DNA from 2 places in the Kitasatospora sp. NPDC059812 genome. Region 1 is predicted to be linked to the other one. Evidence: predicted binding sites of a transcription regulator. Region 1 holds the regulator's gene; the other holds the start of a gene.
The links. The regulator HspR, encoded in region 1, represses chaperone genes until heat shock. The targets are predictions, from matches to a motif close to TTGAGNNNNNNNNNCTCAA.
Positions count from the first base shown of each region.

Region 2: the regulator HspR is predicted to act here: its motif matches at 4,291-4,309, upstream of lon (endopeptidase La).

Region 1 covers NZ_JBHWIO010000013.1:94,312-105,277, reverse strand. Annotated here, with positions in the region: gene ACFV6D_RS09940 (Yip1 family protein) at 1-1,035, opposite strand, end outside; partial or broken gene ACFV6D_RS09935 (sugar phosphate nucleotidyltransferase) at 1,244-2,317, opposite strand; gene ACFV6D_RS09930 ((Fe-S)-binding protein) at 2,626-4,848, opposite strand; gene dnaK (molecular chaperone DnaK) at 5,190-7,022, shown strand; gene grpE (nucleotide exchange factor GrpE) at 7,019-7,654, shown strand; gene dnaJ (molecular chaperone DnaJ) at 7,878-9,035, shown strand; gene ACFV6D_RS09910 (heat shock protein transcriptional repressor HspR) at 9,043-9,573, shown strand; gene ACFV6D_RS09905 (helix-turn-helix domain-containing protein) at 9,768-10,775, shown strand.
Region 2 covers NZ_JBHWIO010000074.1:920-11,885, reverse strand. Annotated here, with positions in the region: gene ACFV6D_RS29295 (ROK family transcriptional regulator) at 23-1,243, opposite strand; gene ACFV6D_RS29290 (GtrA family protein) at 1,262-1,804, opposite strand; gene lon (endopeptidase La) at 1,872-4,268, opposite strand; gene ACFV6D_RS29280 (rhomboid-like protein) at 4,437-5,234, opposite strand; gene ACFV6D_RS29275 (response regulator transcription factor) at 5,797-6,534, shown strand; gene ACFV6D_RS29270 (cell wall metabolism sensor histidine kinase WalK) at 6,627-7,757, shown strand; gene ACFV6D_RS29265 (multifunctional oxoglutarate decarboxylase/oxoglutarate dehydrogenase thiamine pyrophosphate-binding subunit/dihydrolipoyllysine-residue succinyltransferase subunit) at 8,040-10,966, shown strand, end outside.

The sequences.
Region 1 (10,966 bases):
GCCCAGGGTCGGCAGCTTGATCAGCACCAGCAGTGCGAGCAGTTGCACCGCCGAGGCGGCGGCCGCCTTGCCCCAGGGCAGGTCGTGCACCCGCCGGACCATGCTGGTCAGCAGGTACGCGCAGAACGCCCAGGTGGCCCAGCCGGCGACCTGGACGACCGCGCTGCCCGAGGGCAGCACCAGGTCGAGCAGCAGCCGGGGCGCGTCCGTCAGCCAGCCGATCAGCGCGGCCAGGCCGACCGTCGACTTCCACGGGCCGTCCCCGCCGAGCTGGCGGGCCAGCGCGTAGGTGACACCGCCGAACAGCGCTCCGGCCACGGCGAAGCCGATCGCGGCGGCGGCGATGCCGGTCAGCGCGACGGTGAAGGTCGAGTCGACGATGTCGTCGTGGGTCAGGCCGATGCCGAGCACCGCGAGCGCGCCGTACAGCATCGAGACGGTGAGGGCGGGCAGCCAGACCTGGTGGTCGCGGGCGCGGTCGAAGGTCGCGGTGGGGGCGCGGAAGATGCCGATGAGCAGTTCGCGCCAGTGCGGGCGGGGCCCGGCGACGTGCGGGGCGGACTGGCCGCCGGCCCGGTAGACGGTGACGTTGTCCTGGCCGTACGGCGGCTGCTGCTGCGGCCCGTAGCCGTCCTGGCCGTAGCCGTCGCCCTGCGGGTGTCCGCCCTGGTCGTAGCCCTGGTCGTAGCCCTCGGCGCCGTACCCCGCCTGCGGGTACCCGGGGTGCCCGCCGTACTGGCCCTGGTCGTAGTACCCGTGGTGGGGCGGCTCCTGCGCGTACGGGTCGCCGGTCGGGAAGGCCCGGGTGCCGCCGGGCCGGTCGGCGGCGTACGGGTCGTAGCCGCCCTGCGGGCCCGGGGCGCCGGGGCCTCCGGGCGTGCCGTCGGGGCCGTCGGCCACGCCCCGGTGCGGGGCCGTGAAGTACTCCGGCCCGTCCGTCTGCCCGTGCCCCCCGGGCCCCGCCGGCGGCGGAGGGGGCGCCCACCCGCCGTGGGGGTCGGCGCCCTGCCCGCTGTCGTATCGATTACCAGCCACGCTCTGACGGTACCCGTCCGGCCCAATCCGCGTGGGGCCTGGACGGAGCCGGGGCCGGTTTGCAGCGAGCCTGAGACGAACGCGGCCGAAATCCTGCCGCCGACGGCGCCAGCGGCCCGGCCCGGCCCGGGTCCTACCGCTGCGCGCTGACCGAGGGCCCGTGCACCGCGGCGGCCGCGGCGGTGCCGGCCGGGCAGCCGCCCGGGCCGGCCGAGGTGCGGACCGCGCCGACCGGCAGCAGGGTGCCGCAGGCGATCCGGATGCCGTTCGGCAGCTCGTTGTCGGATTCGACGATCGCGCCGTCGCCGATCACCGCGCCGTCCAGCGCCGAGCGGGCGCCGACGGTGGCGAAGGCGCCCACGATGGAGTCCTTGACCAGGGTCTCCGGGCCGACCACCGCACCCGGCAGGATCACGCTGCCCTCGACGATCGCGCCGGCCTCGACCACCGCGTTCGCGGAGACCACGGTGCCGCCGCTGAGCACCGCGCCGGGGTGGACGGTGGCGCCGGGCAGCAGCAGGGCGTCGCCGGTCGGGCCGGGGACGGCCGGGGAGTCGACCTTGCCGAGCACCAGGTCGGCCGAGCCGCGGACGAACGCGGCCGGGGTGCCGAGGTCGAGCCAGTACGAGGTGTCGACGACGCCGCGCAGCAGCGCGCCGGTGGCCAGCAGCTCGGGGAAGGTCTCGCGTTCGACGGACACCTCGCGGCCGGCCGGGATGCGGTCGATGACGGACCGGGTGAAGACGTAGCAGCCGGCGTTGATCTGGTCGGTGACGATCTGCTCGGGCGTCTCCGGCTTCTCCAGGAACTCCAGCACCCGCCCGTTCGCGTCGGTCGGGACGAGGCCGAAGGCGCGCGGGTCCTCGACCCGGGTGAGGTGCAGGGTGACGTCGGCCCCGGCGGCCACGTGGCCGTCGCGCAGGGCGGCGATGTCGACGCCGGAGAGGATGTCGCCGTTGAAGACCAGCACGGGCTCGTCGGGGCCACAGGTCAGCCCGGACGCCGCGTTGCGGATCGCGCCGCCGGTGCCCAGCGGCTCGCGTTCGGTCAGGTAGACCAGCTCGATGCCGTACGGGGTGCCGTCCTGGAAGTGGTCCTCGAAGACCTCGGCCAGGTACGAGGTGGCCAGCACGACGCGGGTGACGCCGGCGGCGGCCGCGCGGGCCAGCTGGTGGGCGATGAAGGGGACGCCCGCCACCGGCAGCATGGGCTTGGGGGTGTGGGTGGTCAGCGGACGCAGTCGCGTGCCCTTACCACCGACCAGCATGATCGCCTCGGTCATGGTCTGCGCTGTTCCCCTTGTGCTCTGCGGCCCCGGCCCGGCGGGCCGATACCTCCGTCGGTGGTCTGGACCCGTCCGGCCGTCCGGAACGGGTCGACCGGCGCGAGGCCGGTCTGCCGCCTACTGTATTTCCTCCCAACGGGCGGACACTCAGGCGGCCGTGCGATTGGCACCACTCCCCTACGGGTCCCGCCCCGGATCCACCCCCGGTCCGGCCCGTCCCGGCCCCCCAAAAGCCCGGCCCGGCGGGCGCTCTCGCGGCGACCACCGGGCCGGGCAGTTGTAGCAGAACTGTCGAACAGAGGACGCTACGCGTCCACCGTCGCAGGCTCCTCGGCGCCGGCCTGCGGGGTCGCCTTCACCGAGTCGAGCAGCAGCTGGGCGACGTCGACCACCTTCAGGTGCTCCTTGGCGGCGCCCTCGTTCTTCTTGCCGTTGACCGAGTCGGAGAGCATCACCAGGCAGAACGGGCAGGCGGTGGAGACGATGTCCGGGTTGAGGGACAGCGCCTCGTCCACGCGCTCGGTGTTGATCCGCTTGCCGATGCGCTCCTCCATCCACATCCGGGCACCGCCGGCGCCGCAGCAGAAGCCGCGCTCCTTGTGCCGGTGCATCTCCTGCTGGCGCAGACCGGGGACCTTGTCCATGATCTCGCGCGGCGGGCTGTAGACCTTGTTGTGGCGGCCCAGGTAGCAGGGGTCGTGGTAGGTGATCAGGCCCTCGACCGGGTTGACCGGGACGAGCTTGCCCTCGTCGATCAGGTGCTGCAGCAGCTGGGTGTGGTGGATGACCTCGAAGTGGCCGCCCAGCTGCGGGTACTCGTTGGCGATGGTGTTGAAGCAGTGCGGGCAGGTGGCGACGATCCGCTTGACCGGCGCGTCCTCCAGGGCCGCGTTCAGCGTCTCGACGTTCTGCGCGCCGAGCATCTGGAAGAGGAACTCGTTGCCCAGCCGGCGGGCGGAGTCACCGGTGCAGGACTCCTCCTTGCCGAGGATGGCGAACTTCACGCCCGCGGTGTGCAGCAGTTCGGCGAAGGCCTTGGTGGTCTTCTTGGCGCGGTCCTCCAGGGCGCCCGCGCAGCCGACCCAGTAGAGGTACTCGACCTCGGCGGGGTCGATGTCCTCGCCGATCACCGGCACCTCGATGCCGGTCTCCTTCTTGAGCTCCTTGACCCAGTCCAGGCGGGCCTTGGTGGCCATGCCCCACGGGTTGCCCTTGTTCTCCAGGTTCTTGAGCATCGTCCCGGCCTCGGTCGGGAACGAGGACTCGATCATCACCTGGTAGCGGCGCATGTCGACGATGTGGTCGATGTGCTCGATGTCCACCGGGCACTGCTCGACGCAGGCGCCGCAGGTGGTGCAGGACCACAGGACGTCCGGGTCGATGACGCCGTTCTCCTCCGCGGTGCCGATCAGCGGGCGCTCGGCCTCGGCCAGGGCGGCCGCCGGGACGTCCTTGAGCTGCTCGGCGGTGGCCTTCTCCTCGCCCTCCATGTCCTTGCCGCCACCGGCCAGCAGGTAGGGCGCCTTGCCGAAGGCGTGCTCGCGCAGGCTCATGATCAGCAGCTTCGGCGAGAGCGGCTTGCCGGTGTTCCAGGCCGGGCACTGCGACTGGCAGCGGCCGCACTCGGTGCAGGTGGAGAAGTCGAGGATGCCCTTCCAGGAGAAGTGCTCGACCTGGGAGACGCCGAAGACGGCGTCGTCGGCCGGGTCCTCGAAGTCGATCGGCTGGCCGCCGCTGGTCATCGGGCGCAGGGCGCCGAGCGCGGTGCCGCCGTCCTCCTCGCGCTTGAAGTAGATGTTGAAGAAGCCGAGGAAGCGGTGCCAGGCCACGCCCATCGAGGGGTTGATGCCGATGGTGGTCGCCCACGCGAACGAGATGCAGATCTTCAGCATCGCGAAGAGGTAGATCAGGTTCTCCAGCGTGCCGTGCGACAGGCCGCTGAGGGCGGAGACCAGCGGGTACGACACCAGGTGCTCGGGCCCGTACGAGTCGACGCCGTTGAGGGCGCCCTCCAGGGCGCGCAGCATCAGGATGCACAGGCCGATGCCGAGGATCGTGTACTCGACGTAGAAGGCCTGCCAGGCGATCGAGCCGGCGAAGCGGGACTTGCGGCCGGACCGGGACGGCAGGCTGAGCAGCCGGATCACGATCAGCGTCGCGATGCCCAGCGTGGTGAGGGTGCCGACGAGCTCGACGAAGAGCTGCCAGAGCATCCAGTGGCCGATGATCGGCAGCGCGAACTCGGCGTCGAAGAGCTGGCCGAAGGCGTTGACGATGGTCAGCACCAGGCTGAAGAAGCCGACGGCGACGAACCAGTGGGCGATGCCCACGATCCCCCAGCGGTTCATCCGGGTGTGGCCGATGAACTCGACCGCGACGGTCCTCACCCGCTGGGCGGGCCGGCCGAAGCGGGTGGGGTCCGGCTGGCCGGTCCGCACCACTTTGTAGATGTACAGCGCCGCACGGGCGGCGAGCGCGGTGCCGATCACGAATGTGACCAGCGAGATGACGATCGCTGCTAGCTGCATCGGCTCTCCGTCTCCTGCGGCTTGCTGTTGAGCGGTCTTTGAACGGTCTTGCGTGGAACGAATTGTACTCGTCGGTAACTTGCCGGGCCGACGGCCCGGACATTACCGCCCGCCACCAGTCCTCCAGAAGGTTCCCAAGCTATGGCGGCAGTCACGTGGCACCACACGCGCCACGGCCATGACCACGGCCACGACCGAGGCCACGGGCAGTCGCCGCGGCCGCGGGGGGGGCGGACCGCTCAGCAAAGTTGAGCGGCAGCGACTCATCCCTGTTGACGGCACCCACCCGGTCGTGCATCCTTGAGCCTGTAAAGCTCAACTCTTCCGTGGAGGTATTTACGATGGCACGCGCGGTCGGCATCGACCTCGGTACGACGAACTCGGTCGTCAGCGTTCTGGAGGGTGGCGAGCCCACCGTCATCACGAACGCCGAGGGCGCGCGGACCACGCCGTCCGTCGTCGCTTTCGCGAAGAACGGCGAGGTCCTGGTCGGCGAGGTGGCCAAGCGTCAGGCGGTCACCAACGTCGACCGCACCATCCGCTCGGTCAAGCGCCACATGGGCACCGGGTGGAAGATCAACCTGGACGGCAAGGACTTCAACCCGCAGCAGATCAGCGCCTTCGTGCTGCAGAAGCTGAAGCGGGACGCCGAGGCCTACCTGGGTGAGACCGTCACCGACGCCGTCATCACCGTCCCGGCGTACTTCTCCGACTCCGAGCGCCAGGCCACCAAGGAGGCCGGTGAGATCGCGGGCCTCAACGTCCTGCGCATCGTCAACGAGCCGACCGCGGCCGCCCTGGCCTACGGCCTCGACAAGGACGACCAGACCATTCTGGTCTTCGACCTCGGCGGCGGCACCTTCGACGTCTCCCTGCTGGAGATCGGCGACGGGGTCGTCGAGGTGAAGGCCACCAACGGTGACAACCACCTCGGTGGTGACGACTGGGACCAGAAGGTCGTCGACCACCTGGTCAAGGTCTTCCAGGCCGGCCACGGCGTCGACCTGTCCAAGGACAAGATGGCCCTGCAGCGTCTGCGCGAGGCCGCCGAGAAGGCCAAGATCGAGCTGTCCTCGTCCTCCGAGACCTCGATCAACCTGCCCTACATCACGGCCTCCGCCGAGGGCCCGCTGCACCTGGACGAGAAGCTCACCCGCGCCCAGTTCCAGCAGCTCACCTCCGACCTGCTGGAGCGCTGCAAGGTCCCGTTCCACAACGTGATCAAGGACGCCGGCATCTCGCTCTCCGAGATCGACCACGTCGTCCTGGTCGGCGGCTCGACCCGTATGCCCGCCGTCGCCGAGCTCGTCCGCGAGCTGACCGGCGGCAAGGACGCCAACAAGGGCGTCAACCCGGACGAGGTCGTCGCCATCGGCGCCGCGCTCCAGGCCGGTGTCCTCAAGGGCGAGGTCAAGGACGTCCTGCTGCTCGACGTCACCCCGCTGTCCCTCGGCATCGAGACCAAGGGCGGCATCATGACCAAGCTGATCGAGCGCAACACCACGATCCCGACCAAGCGCTCCGAGATCTTCACCACGGCCGAGGACAACCAGCCGTCCGTGCAGATCCAGGTCTACCAGGGCGAGCGCGAGATCGCGGCGTACAACAAGAAGCTGGGCATGTTCGAGCTGACCGGCCTGCCGCCGGCGCCGCGCGGCCTGCCGCAGATCGAGGTCACCTTCGACATCGACGCCAACGGCATCATGCACGTCGGCGCGAAGGACCTCGGCACCGGCAAGGAGCAGAAGATGACCGTCACCGGCGGCTCCGCGCTGCCGAAGGACGACATCGAGCGCATGATGCGCGAGGCCGAGCAGTACGCGGAGGAGGACCACAAGCGCCGCGAGTCCGTCGAGACCCGCAACTCCGCCGAGCAGCTCGTCTACTCGACCGAGAAGTTCATCGCGGACAACACCGACAAGCTCCCCGCCGACGTCAAGGCCGAGGTCGAGACCGCCATCGGCGAGCTCAAGGAGGCCCTGAAGGGCGAGGACATCGCGAAGATCCGCGAAGCCTCGGAGAAGGTCTCCACCACCGCGCAGAAGCTCGGCCAGGCGCTGTACGCCAACGCCGACGCCGCCGCCCCGGCCGGCGAGTCCGCCCAGGCCAAGGACGACGACGTCGTCGACGCCGAGATCGTGGACGACGAGAAGCCCAAGGGCGGTGCGGCATGACGGACAAGCCGCAGGGCGGCAAGCCCGGCGACGACTCCGCCGCCGACGAGGCTGTGATCAAGGCCGCCGAGGAGGCCGCCGCAGCCGGCGCCGCCGACTCCGGCTCCGGTGCTGGCTCCGACGAACTCGCCACTGCCAAGCGGGAGTCGGCCGAGCGCACCGCCGACCTGCAGCGTCTGCAGGCCGAGTACCAGAACTACCGCAAGCGGGTCGAGCGCGACCGGCTGACGGTCCGCGAGATCGCGGTCTCCAACATCCTGGAGTCCCTGATCCCGGTGCTCGACGACATCGGCCGCGCCCGCGAGCACGGCGAGGTCACCGGCGGCTTCAAGTCCGTCGCCGAGTCCCTGGAGACGGTCGTCGCCAAGCTGGGCCTCCAGCAGTTCGGTAAGGAGGGCGAGCCCTTCGACCCGACCATGCACGAGGCGCTGATGCACAGCTACTCCTCGGACGTCACCGAGGACACCTGCGTGCAGATCCTCCAGCCCGGCTACCGCATCGGCGAGCGGATCATCCGCCCCGCCATGGTCGCCGTCGCGGAGCCCCAGCCGGGCACCCAGACCACGGCCGCGCCCGACGGCGAGGCGAAGTCCGGGGACGCGGACAAGTCCGACGGTGGTTCGGACAGCTGACAACCTGTGACAGCTGACAACCAGTGCGCTGCGGAGTCGTACGCCGGCCAGAACGGCGGCCGACTCCGCAGCGCGCTGTCAACAGCGCCCGGTGGAGCGGCTGTTGACAGCGCAGCGAGGATGGACATCGGGAGGTGGCGGCAGCTATGAGCAAGCGCAGCGAGCGAATCGTTGAAAGGCGCGTGTTGCGCGGAGCAGCTGCCGAGCGGAGCGAGGTGGACGCATGAGTGGCAAGGACTACGTGGAGAAGGACTACTACAAGGTCCTCGGCGTGCCCAAGGACGCCACCGCCGCCGAGATCAAGAAGACCTACCGCAAGCTCGCGCGCGAGTTCCACCCGGACGCCAACAAGGGCGACGCCAAGGCCGAGGACCGCTTCAAGGACATCTCCGAGGCCTACGACGTCCTGTCCGACGAGAAGCGCCGCAAGGAGTACGACGAGGCCCGCAGCCTCTTCGCCAACGGCGGCTTCCGGGCCGGCGGCCCCGGCCAGGGCAACGGCAGCTACAGCTTCGACTTCGGCGACCTCTTCAGCGGCAGCCAGAACACCGGCAGCGGCGGGCTCGGCGACGTCTTCGGCGGACTCTTCAACCGCAGCGGCGGCCGGCAGGCCCAGCCCCGGCGCGGCGCCGACGTCGAGACCGAGGTGACCCTCGCCTTCGACGAGGCCGTCGACGGTGCGACCGTCCCGCTGCGGATGACCAGCCAGGCCCCCTGCCGCACCTGCAACGGCACCGGCGCCAAGTCCGGCACCACCCCGCGGGTCTGCCCGACCTGCGTCGGCGCCGGCACCGTCAGCCGCGGCCAGGGCGCGTTCGCGCTCTCCGAGCCGTGCAAGGACTGCCGCGGGCGCGGCATGATCGTCGACGACCCGTGCGTCGACTGCCACGGCAGCGGCCGGGCCAGCTCCGCCCACACCATGCAGGTCCGTATCCCGGCCGGCGTCCAGGACGCCCAGCGCATCCGGCTCAAGGGCAAGGGCGCCCAGGGCGAACGCGGCGGACAGCCCGGCGACCTCTACGTCACCGTGCACGTCGACCCGCACCCCGTCTTCGGGCGCAAGGGGGACAACCTCACCGTCACCGTCCCCGTCACCTTCCCCGAAGCCACCCTCGGCGCCACCATCGAGGTGCCCACGCTGAACGGGCCGGCCGTGAAGCTGAAGCTGCCCCCCGGCAGCGCCAACGGCCTCACCATGCGCGCCCGCGGCAAGGGCGCCACCCGCAAGGACGGCACCCGCGGCGACCTCCTCGTCACCGTCGAGGTCGTGGTGCCGCGGCACATCACCGGGGACGCGCTGAACGCCCTGGAGCAGTACCGCGAGGCCACCGCCTCCGACGACCCGCGAGCCGCCCTGTTCCGGGCGGCGAAGGGAGCGTGATGACCAGATGATCCCCAACAGTCCCATCGGCCCCGGCATCGGTGAAGGCCTGCCCGGCGTCGGCGTCGGCGACGGCCTGCCGGGCGACGGCCGCCGCACCCGGCGGCCCACCGCCCCGCCGCAGTACGTCCTCACCGAGGACACCCCGGTGTACGTCATCTCCGTCGCCGCCGAGCTCTCCGGCCTGCACCCGCAGACCCTCCGCCAGTACGACCGCCTCGGTCTGGTCAGCCCCGACCGCACCGCCGGCCGGGGCCGCCGCTACTCCGCGCGCGACATCCAGCAGTTGCGCGAGGTCCAGCGGCTCTCCCAGGACGAGGGCATCAACCTGGCCGGCATCAAGCGGATCATCGAGCTGGAGAACCAGGTCACCGCGCTCCAGTCCCGCATCGGCGAACTGGTCGACTCCCTCGACGGCGCCACCAGCGCCCTCCAGCAGCGCGAGGCCGCCGTCCACGCCTCCTACCGCCGCGACCTCGTCCCCTACCAGCCGCCCACCCAGTCCAGCGCCCTGGTCGTCTGGCGCCCCAAGCGCTGAGACTTGGCTGAACACCTCCGGCCGCCGGCTCCCCTCCGCCCGGGGGGTGCCGGCGGCTTGATCGTGGTGAGAGAGTGCTGTCGAACAAATCTGGCCGCCCTCACCGATGCCACCCGATCTGGCATGCTGCACTGCGATTCCGGTATTGGTGCCCGGCAGGTAGTGCAGACACGGCCACGGCAAGGAGCCCGCAGATGAGTGGACGAGAACAGCCCGGTACCGCCGCGATTGGGCCCTCCGTCCTCTCGAAAGAAGCGCGGGAGTTGTATCTGGCGGTCATCCGCGAGAACGGGCGGTTTCCGAAGGACTCCGACCTCGCCAAGGCGGGCGGGGCCCAGGAGGAGTTGGTGGCGATAGGCCTTCTGGTCGCCGACACCGACGAACCCGGTGTCCTCGTCGCGGTCGACCCTCAGCAGCTGTCCGAGAGCCTCTCCGTGACCTGGCAGCGCCAGGCACTCGACCTGCTCACCCGCGCGTCGGCCCTCGCCACCGATCTCCACGACCTGACGGCCGCCTACCACTCACCGGAGCAGGCCGGCGGCGCGATCGAGTACGTGCGGGGAAAGGTGCTGATCAACCAGCGGGTGCAGCAGATCGTCGCCAGCGCCTCGGAGGAGATCCTCGCCGCCCAACCCGGCGGGCCGCGCCCGTCCGAGGCGCTCACCGGCATCCTCGCCCGCGACCTCGAAGCCCTCCGCCTGGGCATCACGCTCAGGACGATCTACCACCCGAGCACCCGGTACCACGCTCCCACCAGGGAGTACGTGGCCACGATAACCAAGGCCGGCGGACGGTTCCGGACGCTGGAGGAGCCCTACACGCGATTGATCGTCATCGATCGCCGAATCGCGGTCATCCCCATCGCCGAGGACCTCAATCTGGCCGCCTTCGTGCACGACCGGGCCGTCATCAGCTACCTGATCAGCGAGATCTTCGAGCGGAACTGGAGCCGGGCGCTGGACTTCGACGGCGCGCGCGCCGTTCCGCAGCAGGTGGTCTCCGGGATGCGGCAGACGATCATCGACCTCATGCTCGAAGGCGTGAACCACCGGGTGATCGCCCGCAGACTCGGCATCAGCGAACGGACGCTCGCGCGGCACCTGGCCGAGATGCGCGACGAGCACAATGTCGAGTCGCTGTTCCAACTCGGGTACGCATTGGCCCGGAACAGCATTCCGACCGACTCCGACAGCTATCACTGACCAAGCGTCGCGGCGGTCTCAGTTCCAGATCGTGTCATTGGCCAGCGCCATGGTCTGAGGCGCTGCCGCATCGTGGGAAACCCCGATGTTCCAGATCGTGTCGTCAGCCGGGCTCGAACCGCTCCCGATGAAAAGCGCCAGACCCACAACGACTGGAACCAGGACAAATCGCACCACCCGGCGTATCCGAG
Region 2 (10,966 bases), on a different contig from region 1:
GGGTGCGTCCCGGGCCGGGAGGTCAGCCGCCGGCGAGCCGGCCCGGGTCCGCGACGACGGCCCGCACCACGCCCACCGCGGCGCCCAGCAGCGGCCCGCGCCGGCCCAGCCGGGACACCGTCAGCCGCTCGTCCGACCAGGGCCGCACCGTCACCCGGGCGGCCAGCTCGGCCCGCATCGCCGGCAGCAGCCAGGGCGCCAGCCGGGCGTAGCCGCCGCCCAGCACCACCTCGGCCGGGTCCAGCAGGTTGACCGCCCCGGCGGCCGCGATGCCCAGCGCCGAACCGGCCCCGGCCAGCACCGCGAGGGCCGGCTCGTCCCCGGCCCCGGCCCGCCCGGCGAGCAGCGTCACCCAGTCGCCCCGCGCGCCCGCCGGCCCGGCCGCCCGCAGCACGGCCGCCTCCCCCGCGTACTGCTCCAGGCAGCCGTGCGCGCCGCAGGCGCAGCGGTGGCCGTCCGGGTGGACCGGTACGTGGCCGAACTCGCCCGCGTAGCCGCGCGCCCCGCGCAGCAGCCGCCCGCCGACCACGATCGCCGCGCCGACGCCGGCCTCGGCCGACACGTACAGGAAGTCCTCCGGCCCGCCGCCCAGCCACCGTTCGGCCAGCCCGCCCAGGTTGGCCTCGTTGTCCGCCTCGACCGGCAGCTCGGCCAGTTCGGCCGCGCCGGCCGCGCGCAGCGCCGGGCGCAGTTCGGCCGCCAGCGGGACGTCCCGCCAGCCCAGGTTGGCGGCCCGCTGGAGCACCCCACCGGAGGTGCCGACCAGCCCGGGGACGGCCAGGGTCAGCCCGGCCGGGCGCAGGCCCGCCTCGGCGACGGCCGCGTGCAGCAGTTCGGCGAGGTCGGCCATGACAGCGGCGGGCCGGCGACCCCGGTTGCGGACCTCGCGGCGGCGCCAGGTCCGGACCTCGCCGCTCAGGTCGACCACGCAGGCGCCGAGGTGCTCCACGCCGATCTCGGCGCCGAGGCCGCCGGGCCCGAGCGGGTTGAGCCCGAGCGCGGTGCCGGGGCGGCCGACCTTGCCGCTGGGCGCGGCCGGGCCCTCCTCGACGACCAGGCCGCCGGCGATCAGCTGTTCGGCGAGCGAGGAGACGGCGGCCCTGGTCAGCCCGGTCTCGGCGGCCACCTCGGCCCGGGAGCGCGGGGCGCGCGCGATCACCCCGAGCACCAGGGCCAGGTTGGCCCGGCGCATCCCCTGCTGGCTGGCGGGCCCGCTCCGAACCGCGTCCGGTTCCCCGCGCATAACCCTCACCTCACGGCCTTATGGGGCATCCCGTGGCATCTCGGGTGCAGCGTAACCGGGTTCGTACCTCGGGTGCGCCCGTTCGGCGGGCCGGGTGAAGACCCACCGCTGCATCGCCCAGAAGCGGAACAGCATCGCGGCGAAGGTACCGACGACCATCCCGCTGAGGAAGTCCGCGGTCTCCTGGACGAGCGGGCCGACGTACGGCTCGCGCAGGTCCAGGGCGTAGCGGGAGAGTGCCAGCGGCAGGTCGTTGACGGCGATCGCCATGGCGCTGACCAGGAAGAACAGCAGTGCCTCGCGCGGGTGCCCGGCCGTCCGGAAGGCCCAGCGACGGTTGAGCACGTAGGAGACGACGGTCGAGATCACGGTCGCGACCGTCAGCGCGACCACCGGCTTGTGCTCCAGCACGGTGAACTTCAGCTCGAAGTCGGTCACCGTGGTGAGCACGAAGCAGGCGCCGCCGACCAGCAGGAACTTCACCAGCCTGCGGTGCCGCACCAGGAACGGACGCAGCCGGGCCGGCACCCGGGCCAGGGCGCGCTGCGTGGGGGACGGCATCTCCGCAGTGTGGCACGCGCAGACGCCGTCCTCCCGTCGATCCTCCCGCCGACCCGGCGCGGCCGGGTCAGGCCGCCGCGGCCAGGACCTTGGCCGGCTCCAGGGCCAGCTCCAGCACCTCCCGCACGTCCGCCACCGGGTGCACGGTGAGCCGCTCCAGCACCTCGGCCGGGACGTCGTCCAGGTCGGCCTCGTTGCGCTTGGGGATGATCACCGTGGTGACGCCGGCCCGGTCGGCGGCGAGCAGCTTCTGCTTCACCCCGCCGATCGGCAGCACCCGCCCGGTCAGCGACACCTCGCCGGTCATCGCCAGGTCGGTGCGGACCTTGCGGCCGGACAGCAGCGAGGCGAGCGCCGTGGTCATGGTGATGCCGGCGCTCGGCCCGTCCTTGGGGACGGCCCCGGCGGGGACGTGCAGGTGCACGCCGCGGTCGCGCAGCGAGGTGACCGGCAGCTCCAGTTCGGCGCCGCGCGAGCGCAGGTAGGAGAGCGCGATGTGCGCGGACTCCTTCATCACGTCGCCCAGCTGCCCGGTGAGGGTGAGCCCGGTGCCGCCGGTCTCGGCGTCGGCGAGCGAGGCCTCGATGTAGAGGACGTCGCCGCCGGCGCCGGTCACGGCGAGGCCGGTGGCCACGCCGGGGACGGCGGTGCGCCGCTCGGCCGGCGCCTGGGCGGCCTCCGGCACGTGGTGGGGCCGGCCGATCAGGGCGCGCAGCTCGTCCGGGCCGATCGCGGCGGGCAGTTCGCGCTCGCCGAGCTCGGCCTGGGCGGCGATCCTGCGCAGCACCCGGGCGATCGAGCGCTCCAGGTTCCGCACGCCGGCCTCCCGGGTGTACTCCCCGGCCAGTCGGCGCAGCGCCGCCTCGTCGACGCTGACCTGCTCGCCGCCCAGTCCGGCCTTCTCGCGCTGGCGCGGGAGCAGGTGGTCGCGGGCGATGACGACCTTCTCGTCCTCGGTGTAGCCGTCGAGGCGGACGAGCTCCATCCGGTCGAGCAGCGCCTCGGGGATGGCCTCCAGCACGTTGGCGGTGGCGAGGAAGACGACGTCCGAGAGGTCGAGCTCGACCTCCAGGTAGTGGTCCCGGAAGGTGTGGTTCTGCGCCGGGTCCAGCACCTCCAGGAGGGCGGCGGCCGGGTCGCCCCGGTAGTCGGAGCCGACCTTGTCGATCTCGTCGAGCAGGACGACCGGGTTCATCGAGCCGGCCTCCTTGATCGCCCGCACGAGCCGGCCGGGCTGCGCGCCGACGTAGGTGCGCCGGTGGCCGCGGATCTCGGCCTCGTCCCGGACGCCGCCGAGCGCGACCCGGACGAAGGTGCGGCCCATGGCGCGGGCCACGCTCTCGCCGAGCGAGGTCTTGCCGACGCCGGGCGGGCCGACGAGTGCCAGCACCGCGCCTCCGCGCCGGCCGCCGACCAGTCCGAGCCCCTGGTCGGCCCGGCGCTTGCGCACGGCGAGGTACTCGACGATGCGGTCCTTCACGTCGGCGAGGCCGGCGTGGTCGGCGTCCAGCACGGCGCGGGCGCCGGCGATGTCGTACGCGTCCTCGGTGCGCTCGTTCCAGGGCAGCTCCAGGACGGTGTCCAGCCAGGTGCGGATCCAGGGGCCCTCGGGGGACTGCTCGGAGGCCCGCTCCAGCTTGTCGACCTCCTTGAGGGCCGCGTCGCGGACCTTCTCGGGCAGGTCGGCGGCCTCGACCCGGGCGCGGTAGTCGCCCTCCTCGTCGGCCGGGTCGCCGTTGAGCTCGGCCAGTTCCTTGCGGACGGCCTCCAGCTGGCGGCGGAGCAGGAACTCCTTCTGCTGCTTGGCGACGCCCTCCTCGACGTCCTTGCGGATGGTGTCGTTGACCTCCTCCTCGGCGAGGTGGTCGCGCAGCAGGGTCAGCGCGTACTCCAGGCGGGCGACCTGGTCGGCCTCCAGCAGCACCTTGAGCTTCTGCTCGGCGGTGGCGAAGGGCGCGTAGCCGATGTTGTCGGCGAGCTCGCCGACGCCCTCGATCTGGGCCACCCGGTCGACGATCTGCCAGGCGCCGCGCCTGCGCAGCCACTGGGTGGACAGCGCCTTGTACTCCTTGACCAGCTCGGCGGCCCGGCCGGCCGCCGGGGTGTCCACCGAGGACTCCCGGAAGGGCGTGGTCTCCACCCAGAGGGCGGCGCCGGGGCCGGTGGTGCCGGCCCCGATGCGGACCCGGCGCACGGCGCGCACCAGCGCGGCCGGCTCCCCGTCGGCCAGCCGGCCGACCTGCTCGACGGTGGCCAGGGTGCCGACCGCCGCGTACGAGCCGTCCACCCGCGGGACCAGCAGGACCTGCGGCTTGCCGGTGCCGGTGGCCGCCGCGCGGGCGGCCTCGACCGCGGCGCGCACCTCGGTGTCCTTGAGGTCCAGCGGGACGACCATGCCCGGCAGGACGACCTCGTCGTCGAGCGGCAGCACGGGCAGGGTGAGCGGTGTGGACGTCGATGCCATGATCTCTCCCCAGTCAGTGAAGTTGAGTCGACCTGACTAAGGCCTGGCGTGCGCCGGATGTTCCCGGGGCGGTGTTCGCCGTGAGCGAACAGGAGGAGGGTGCGGAGCGAACGGGGGGAGGGCGCGGGAAGCGCCGTCAAAAGCACGCGGGAACGGCACCCGGAAGGGTCAGCGCACGTCCAGGACCGGAGCGCCGCCCGGCGCGGGCGAGGAGCCCGCGGCCGGCGCCTCGACCCGGCGCATCCGCGGCTTCGGCCGCGGTCGGCGGGCCTGGACCCGGCGCAGCCAGCGCCACAGCGCCACCCCGGTGAGCACCGCGGCGGGGTGCCCCACGGCGGTGACCAGGTCCCGCTCGGTGAGGATCTGCTCGGCGATCAGCAGCCCGGCGCCGCCGAGCGCGACCAGCCGCCCGCGCCACGGCAGCAGCCCGGCCACCGCACCCAGGCAGGTGAGCACGCCGTAGCTGACGCCGATGTCCAGGTAGTCCAGCGCCGCGGTCTCCATCCGCCCGGTCTCCACCGCGGTGATCACCACGCCCTGGGACAGCAGCGTGGCCGTGACGTGCCCGATCGCGAAGACCGCCGCCGCCCGGGCGGGACCGATCCGGCGCTCCAGCGGCGCGAGGGTGACGGCGAATCCCCACAGGTAGGGCATCCACACCTCGCCGGCCACCCAGAAACCGCTGAGCAGCAGCGCGCGCAGGGGGTGCTGCAGGAGGTTGTGGCCGTCGGAACTGGAGGCCTCCTGCAGCCGCTGCACGAGTTCCGGATCGGCGAGTTTGGCAAAGGTCGTGGTGGCGCCCACCACGGCGAGATAGCCGAGGGTGAAGGGGTTTCGCCGGGGTGTCGGCACCCGCGCCAGCAGCCACTCGACGACGCCGGTGCGCAGACCGTGCCGGAGCATGCCGTACGGCGGGCCGGCGGGCGACGCCCCGACCCGTCCGGCACCTCGCCGCAGTCCAGCCATGCCGCCCTCCGCTCCACGCCGGCAGCCACCGGCCCCTCACCAGGTGCCCAACGTACCGGCGCGCGCCGCGGATCCCGCCCTGCGGGGCGTTGTCGTGGCCACGTTACGTCGAGGTTCTGAGAGGCATCTGAGAAAAGCCGGTGAAGACCGTCAGGAAACCGGTCGACCGGATTCCTGATATTGGTCCAGACCTTCTTCCGGCGGGCGCACCGGCAGGGGCTCTGACCGGCGACTTGGCGTCAACTCGACTGCATACGTACCGTTACGCAGAGAAAAATCGCCGGGTAAGGTATCGGCCCGTGCCCACTCGTGCAGTGGGCTCCGAGGGCGGCCCGACAGCCGGCCCACGGGCCGGAAACGTCCGGTCCACCTGCCGGGAGGCATCCGCTGTCCGTACGCTGCGAAGTGCGCGGGAGAAGTGGGCGGGCGACAATCCGCCCGCCGACCCGCACGCACGACGGGACGGCGGACCCGGCACAGTCCACGACGGAACAAGACTACGAGCGGAGCCCGCCATCCCCACAGGTGGCCGGCCCGCAGCCCTGGGGGCGGTGGCGTGACCGTGACAGAACTTCAGCAGGACAACAACCACAGCGGCGGCACGGTGAGCAGCCAACGCAGAGTGCTGGTGGTGGAGGACGAGCCGACGATCGCGGAGTCGATCGCGGCCCGGCTGGGCGCGGAGGGCTTCAAGGTCGCCGTGGCCCACGACGGGCCGGGCGCGGTCGACGGCTTCCACACCTGGCAGCCGGACCTGGTGGTCCTCGACATCATGCTGCCCGGCTTCGACGGCCTTGAGGTGTGCCGCCGGATCCAGGCGCAGCGCCCGGTGCCGGTGCTGATGCTGACCGCGCGCGACGACGAGACGGACCTGCTGGTCGGCCTCGGCGTGGGCGCCGACGACTACATGACCAAACCGTTCTCGATGCGCGAACTGGCCGCCCGGGTCAACGTGCTGCTGCGCCGCGTCGAGCGCGCCCAGCAGGCGGCCCGCACGCCCGCGCTCGGCTCGCTGCGCTTCGGCGAGCTGGAGATCGACCACGTGCAGCGCCGGGTCCGGCTCGCCTCGGGCGACGTCCACCTGACGCCCACCGAGTTCGACCTGCTCGCCTGCCTGGCCGCGCAGCCGCGCGCCGTGCTGACCCGCGAGCAGCTGCTGGCCGAGGTCTGGGACTGGACGGACGCGTCCGGCACCCGCACCGTGGACAGCCACGTCAAGGCGCTGCGCCGCAAGATCGGCGCGAGCTGGATCCGTACCGTCCACGGCGTCGGGTACGCGCTGGAGGCCCCGCTCTCCTAGCGGCGAGCCTCGGGCGACGGGCCTCCGGGGGGCCCGTGTCCCGAACTGCCGCGCACCACGCGGGGGACGTACGCGGGGATCACAGGGGACCAATGACCTTTCCACAGCAACGCAACGGGGACACCGGCGGCACGCGGTCGCAGACGCTGGCCGCCCGCGCCGCCCGCCGGGTCTGGGCCGACATCCGGCCGCTCGACCCGGTCCGCTCGATCAAGGGCAAGCTCGCCCTGCTGGTGATCGTCTCCGTCTTCCTGGCCACCGGCATGGTGGTCGTGGCGATCCGGTCCGAGACCCAGATCCGGATCATCATGGTCTTCTCCATGATCGCCTCGCTGCTCTTCATGCAGTTCCTCGCGCACGGGCTGACCGCCCCCCTGCGCGAGATGACGGCCGCCGCCCGCGCGATGGCCTCCGGCGACTACAGCCGCCGGGTCGAGGTGAACTCGCGCGACGAGATCGGCGAGCTGGCGACCACCTTCAACCAGATGGCCGCCGACCTGGGGGCCGCCGACCGGCACCGCCGCGAGCTGGTCGCCAACGTCTCGCACGAGCTGCGCACGCCCATCGCCGCACTGCGCGCCGTGCTGGAGAACGTGGTGGACGGCGTCGTCCAGCCCAATCCGGCGACCCTGGGGGCCGCCCTGGAGCAGACCGAGCGGCTCGGCCGCCTGGTCACCCACCTGCTGGACCTCTCCAAGATCGACGACGGCGTGGTCGACCTGGACGCCCGCCCCTTCGAGGTGCGCGAGTTCCTGGACGGCGTGCTGCGCGGGGTCACCGTGGACGGCGCGACGGCCGGCGGGGCGTTCTCCCGGCGCGGCGACGTCCGGCTGGCGCTGGAGGTCAGCCCGACCGGCCTGACCGGCGTGGCGGACCCGGAACGGCTCCACCAGGTGGTCGCCAACCTGGTCGACAACGCCTGCAAACACTCCCCGCCCGGCGGCACCGTGACGGTGCGCGCGCGGCCCGACGGCGGGCCCGGCGGCCTGCTGCTGGAGGTCGAGGACGAGGGTCCGGGCATCCCGCCGGCCGACCGCGGCCGGGTGTTCGAGCGGTTCAGCCGCAGCGGCACCGCGACCGCCCAGGGGCCCGGCTCGGACGGCGGCACCGGCCTCGGCCTGGCCATCGCCCGCTGGGCGGTGGACCTGCACGGCGGTCGGATCGCGGTCGCCGAGTCGCCGCGCGGCTGCCGGATCGAGGTCCGGCTGCCGGGGCAGCGCTGAGGGTCGGATGTGTCACAGAAGCGACACAGACGTACACGAAGATCATTGGATGATCTACGTGCGCCTTTGTCCGGTTTTGCCCGGATATGCCCCATGGGTGGGCGCGATCGCTTCCCCTCAGATACGGCTTTCTAACGCACATTTTCAGCCAAACTGCAGGTCAGGACTGTGATCTGGGCGACGCCTGGGGCCCGGGGACTGCGCGATCACTGGTCAGGGGCGTAGCCTTAATCCCCGCTGTCCAAACATCCCAAAAGGAAGCGGAAGAGGGCGGTTGCCGCCGTGTCGCCACAGTCCCCTGAAACCCCCAATAGCTCGGCTAGCTCCACTGGCTTCGGTCCCAATGAGTGGCTCGTCGATGAGATCTACCAGCAGTACCTCCAGGACCCGAACTCGGTCGACCGAGCCTGGTGGGACTTTTTCGCCGACTACAAGCCCGGTACCGAGGTGACCCCAGTGACCCAGGCCGCGACCCAGGCCGGCCCCACGCCGACCCCTGCCGCTGCCCCCGCGCCCGCTGCTGCTGCTCCGGCCGCGACCGCCCCCGCCGCACCGGCCGCCCCGGCCGCTCCGGCGCCGGCCCCCGCGCCGCTCGCCGCAGCTCCCGTCGCGCCCCCGGCTCCGGCCCCGGCCCCCAAGGCCGCCGCCCCGGCCCCTGCGGCCGCTCCGGCCGCCGCCGCGGCGGACGCGCCCGCCGGCCCCGAGCTGATCCAGCTGCGCGGCCCGGCCAAGGCCGTCGCCACCAACATGGACGCCTCGCTGGAGGTGCCGACCGCGACCTCGGTCCGCGCGGTGCCCGCGAAGCTGTTGATCGACAACCGCATCGTCATCAACAACCACCTGCAGCGCGCCCGCGGCGGCAAGGTCTCCTTCACCCACCTGATCGGCTACGCCCTGGTCCAGGCCATCAAGGCCGCCCCGGGCATGAACTACAGCTACAAGGTGGAGAACGGCAAGGCCTTCCTGGTCAAGCCCGAGCACGTCAACCTCGGCCTGGCCATCGACCTGGTCAAGCCGAACGGCGACCGCCAGCTCGTCGTCGCGGCCATCAAGAAGGCCGAGACCCTCGACTTCTTCGGCTTCTGGCAGGCCTACGAGGACATCGTCCGCCGGGCCCGCGCCAACAAGCTGACCATGGACGACTTCACCGGCGTCACGGTCTCGCTGACCAACCCCGGCGGCATCGGCACCGTGCACTCCGTGCCGCGCCTGATGCAGAACCAGGGCACCATCGTCGGCGTCGGCGCCATGGAGTACCCGGCCGAGTTCCAGGGCTCCGCCCCGGAGACCCTGTCCCGGCTGGGCGTCTCCAAGATCATGACGCTGACCTCGACCTACGACCACCGCGTCATCCAGGGCGCGGCGTCCGGCGAGTTCCTGCGCGAGATCCACCGCCTCCTCCTCGGGGAGAAGGGCTTCTACGACGAGATCTTCGAGTCGCTGCGGATCCCGTACGAGCCGGTCCGCTGGGCCACCGACGTCGCCACCACCCACGACGACGAGGTCAACAAGACCGCCCGCGTCATGGAGCTGATCCACGCGTACCGTGTGCGCGGCCACCTGATGGCCGACACGGACCCGCTGGAGTACAAGCAGCGCAAGCACCCCGACCTGGACGTCACCACCCACGGCCTCACCCTGTGGGACCTGGAGCGCGAGTTCGCGGTCGGCGGCTTCGGCGGCCAGAAGATGATGAAGCTCCGCGACATCCTCGGCCTGCTGCGCAACACGTACTGCCGCACCGTCGGCGTCGAGTACATGCACATCCAGGACCCGAAGCAGCGCAAGTGGCTGCAGGAGCGCCTGGAGAAGCCGTACTCCAAGCCCGAGCGCGAGGAGCAGCTGCGCATCCTGCGCCGGCTGAACTCGGCCGAGGCCTTCGAGACCTTCCTGCAGACCAAGTACGTCGGGCAGAAGCGCTTCTCGCTGGAGGGCGGCGAGTCGCTCATCCCGCTGCTGGACGCCACCATCGACGCCGCCGCCGAGCACCGCCTCGACGAGGCCGTCATCGGCATGGCCCACCGCGGCCGCCTGAACGTGCTGGCCAACATCGTCGGCAAGCCGTACGGCAAGATCTTCGGCGAGTTCGAGGGCAACCTCGACCCGAAGTCGATGCACGGCTCCGGCGACGTGAAGTACCACCTCGGCTCCGAGGGCACCTTCACCGGCCTGGACGGCGAGACCATCAAGGTCTCGCTCGCCGCGAACCCCTCCCACCTGGAGACGGTCGACCCGGTCGTCGAGGGCATCGCCCGCGCCAAGCAGGACATCCTGGACCAGGGCGGCACCACCTTCCCGGTGCTGCCGATCCAGATCCACGGCGACGCGGCCTTCGCCGGCCAGGGCGTCGTCGCGGAGACCCTGAACATGTCGCAGCTGCGCGGCTACCGCACCGGCGGCACGATCCACCTGGTGGTCAACAACCAGGTCGGCTTCACCGCCGCCCCGGCGTCCTCGCGCTCCTCGATGTACTGCACCGACGTGGCCCGGATGATCGAGGCCCCGATCTTCCACGTCAACGGCGACGACCCGGAGGCCGTGGTCCGCGTCGCGCGGCTCGCCTTCGAGTTCCGCCAGGCGTTCCACAAGGACGTCGTGATCGACCTCATCTGCTACCGCCGCCGCGGTCACAACGAGGCCGACAACCCGTCGTTCACCCAGCCGCTGATGTACGACCTGATCGACAAGAAGCGCTCGGTGCGCAAGCTGTACACCGAGGGCCTGATCGGTCGCGGCGACATCACCATGGAAGAGGCGGAGCAGGCGCTCCAGGACTTCCAGGGCCAGCTGGAGAAGGTCTTCGCCGAGGTCCGCGACGCCGCCCAGACCCCCGCCCCGGCCATCGCCGGCAAGCCGGTCGCCGACTTCCCGGTCAACATCCAGACCGGCATCTCCCAGGAGATGGTCAAGCGGATCGCCGCCTCGCAGGTCAACCTGCCGGACTGGCTGACCGTCCACCCGCGCCTGCTGCCGCAGCTCCAGCGCCGCGCCGCCTCCGTCGAGGACAACACCATCGACTGGGCGACGGGCGAGACCCTCGCCATCGGCTCGCTGCTCATGGAGGGCCACCCGGTCCGCCTGGCCGGCCAGGACAGCCGCCGCGGCACCTTCGGCCAGCGGCACGCCGTCCTGATCGACCGCAACACCGGCGAGGACTACACCCCGCTGCAGTACCTCACCGAGGACCAGGCCCGCTACACCGTCTACGA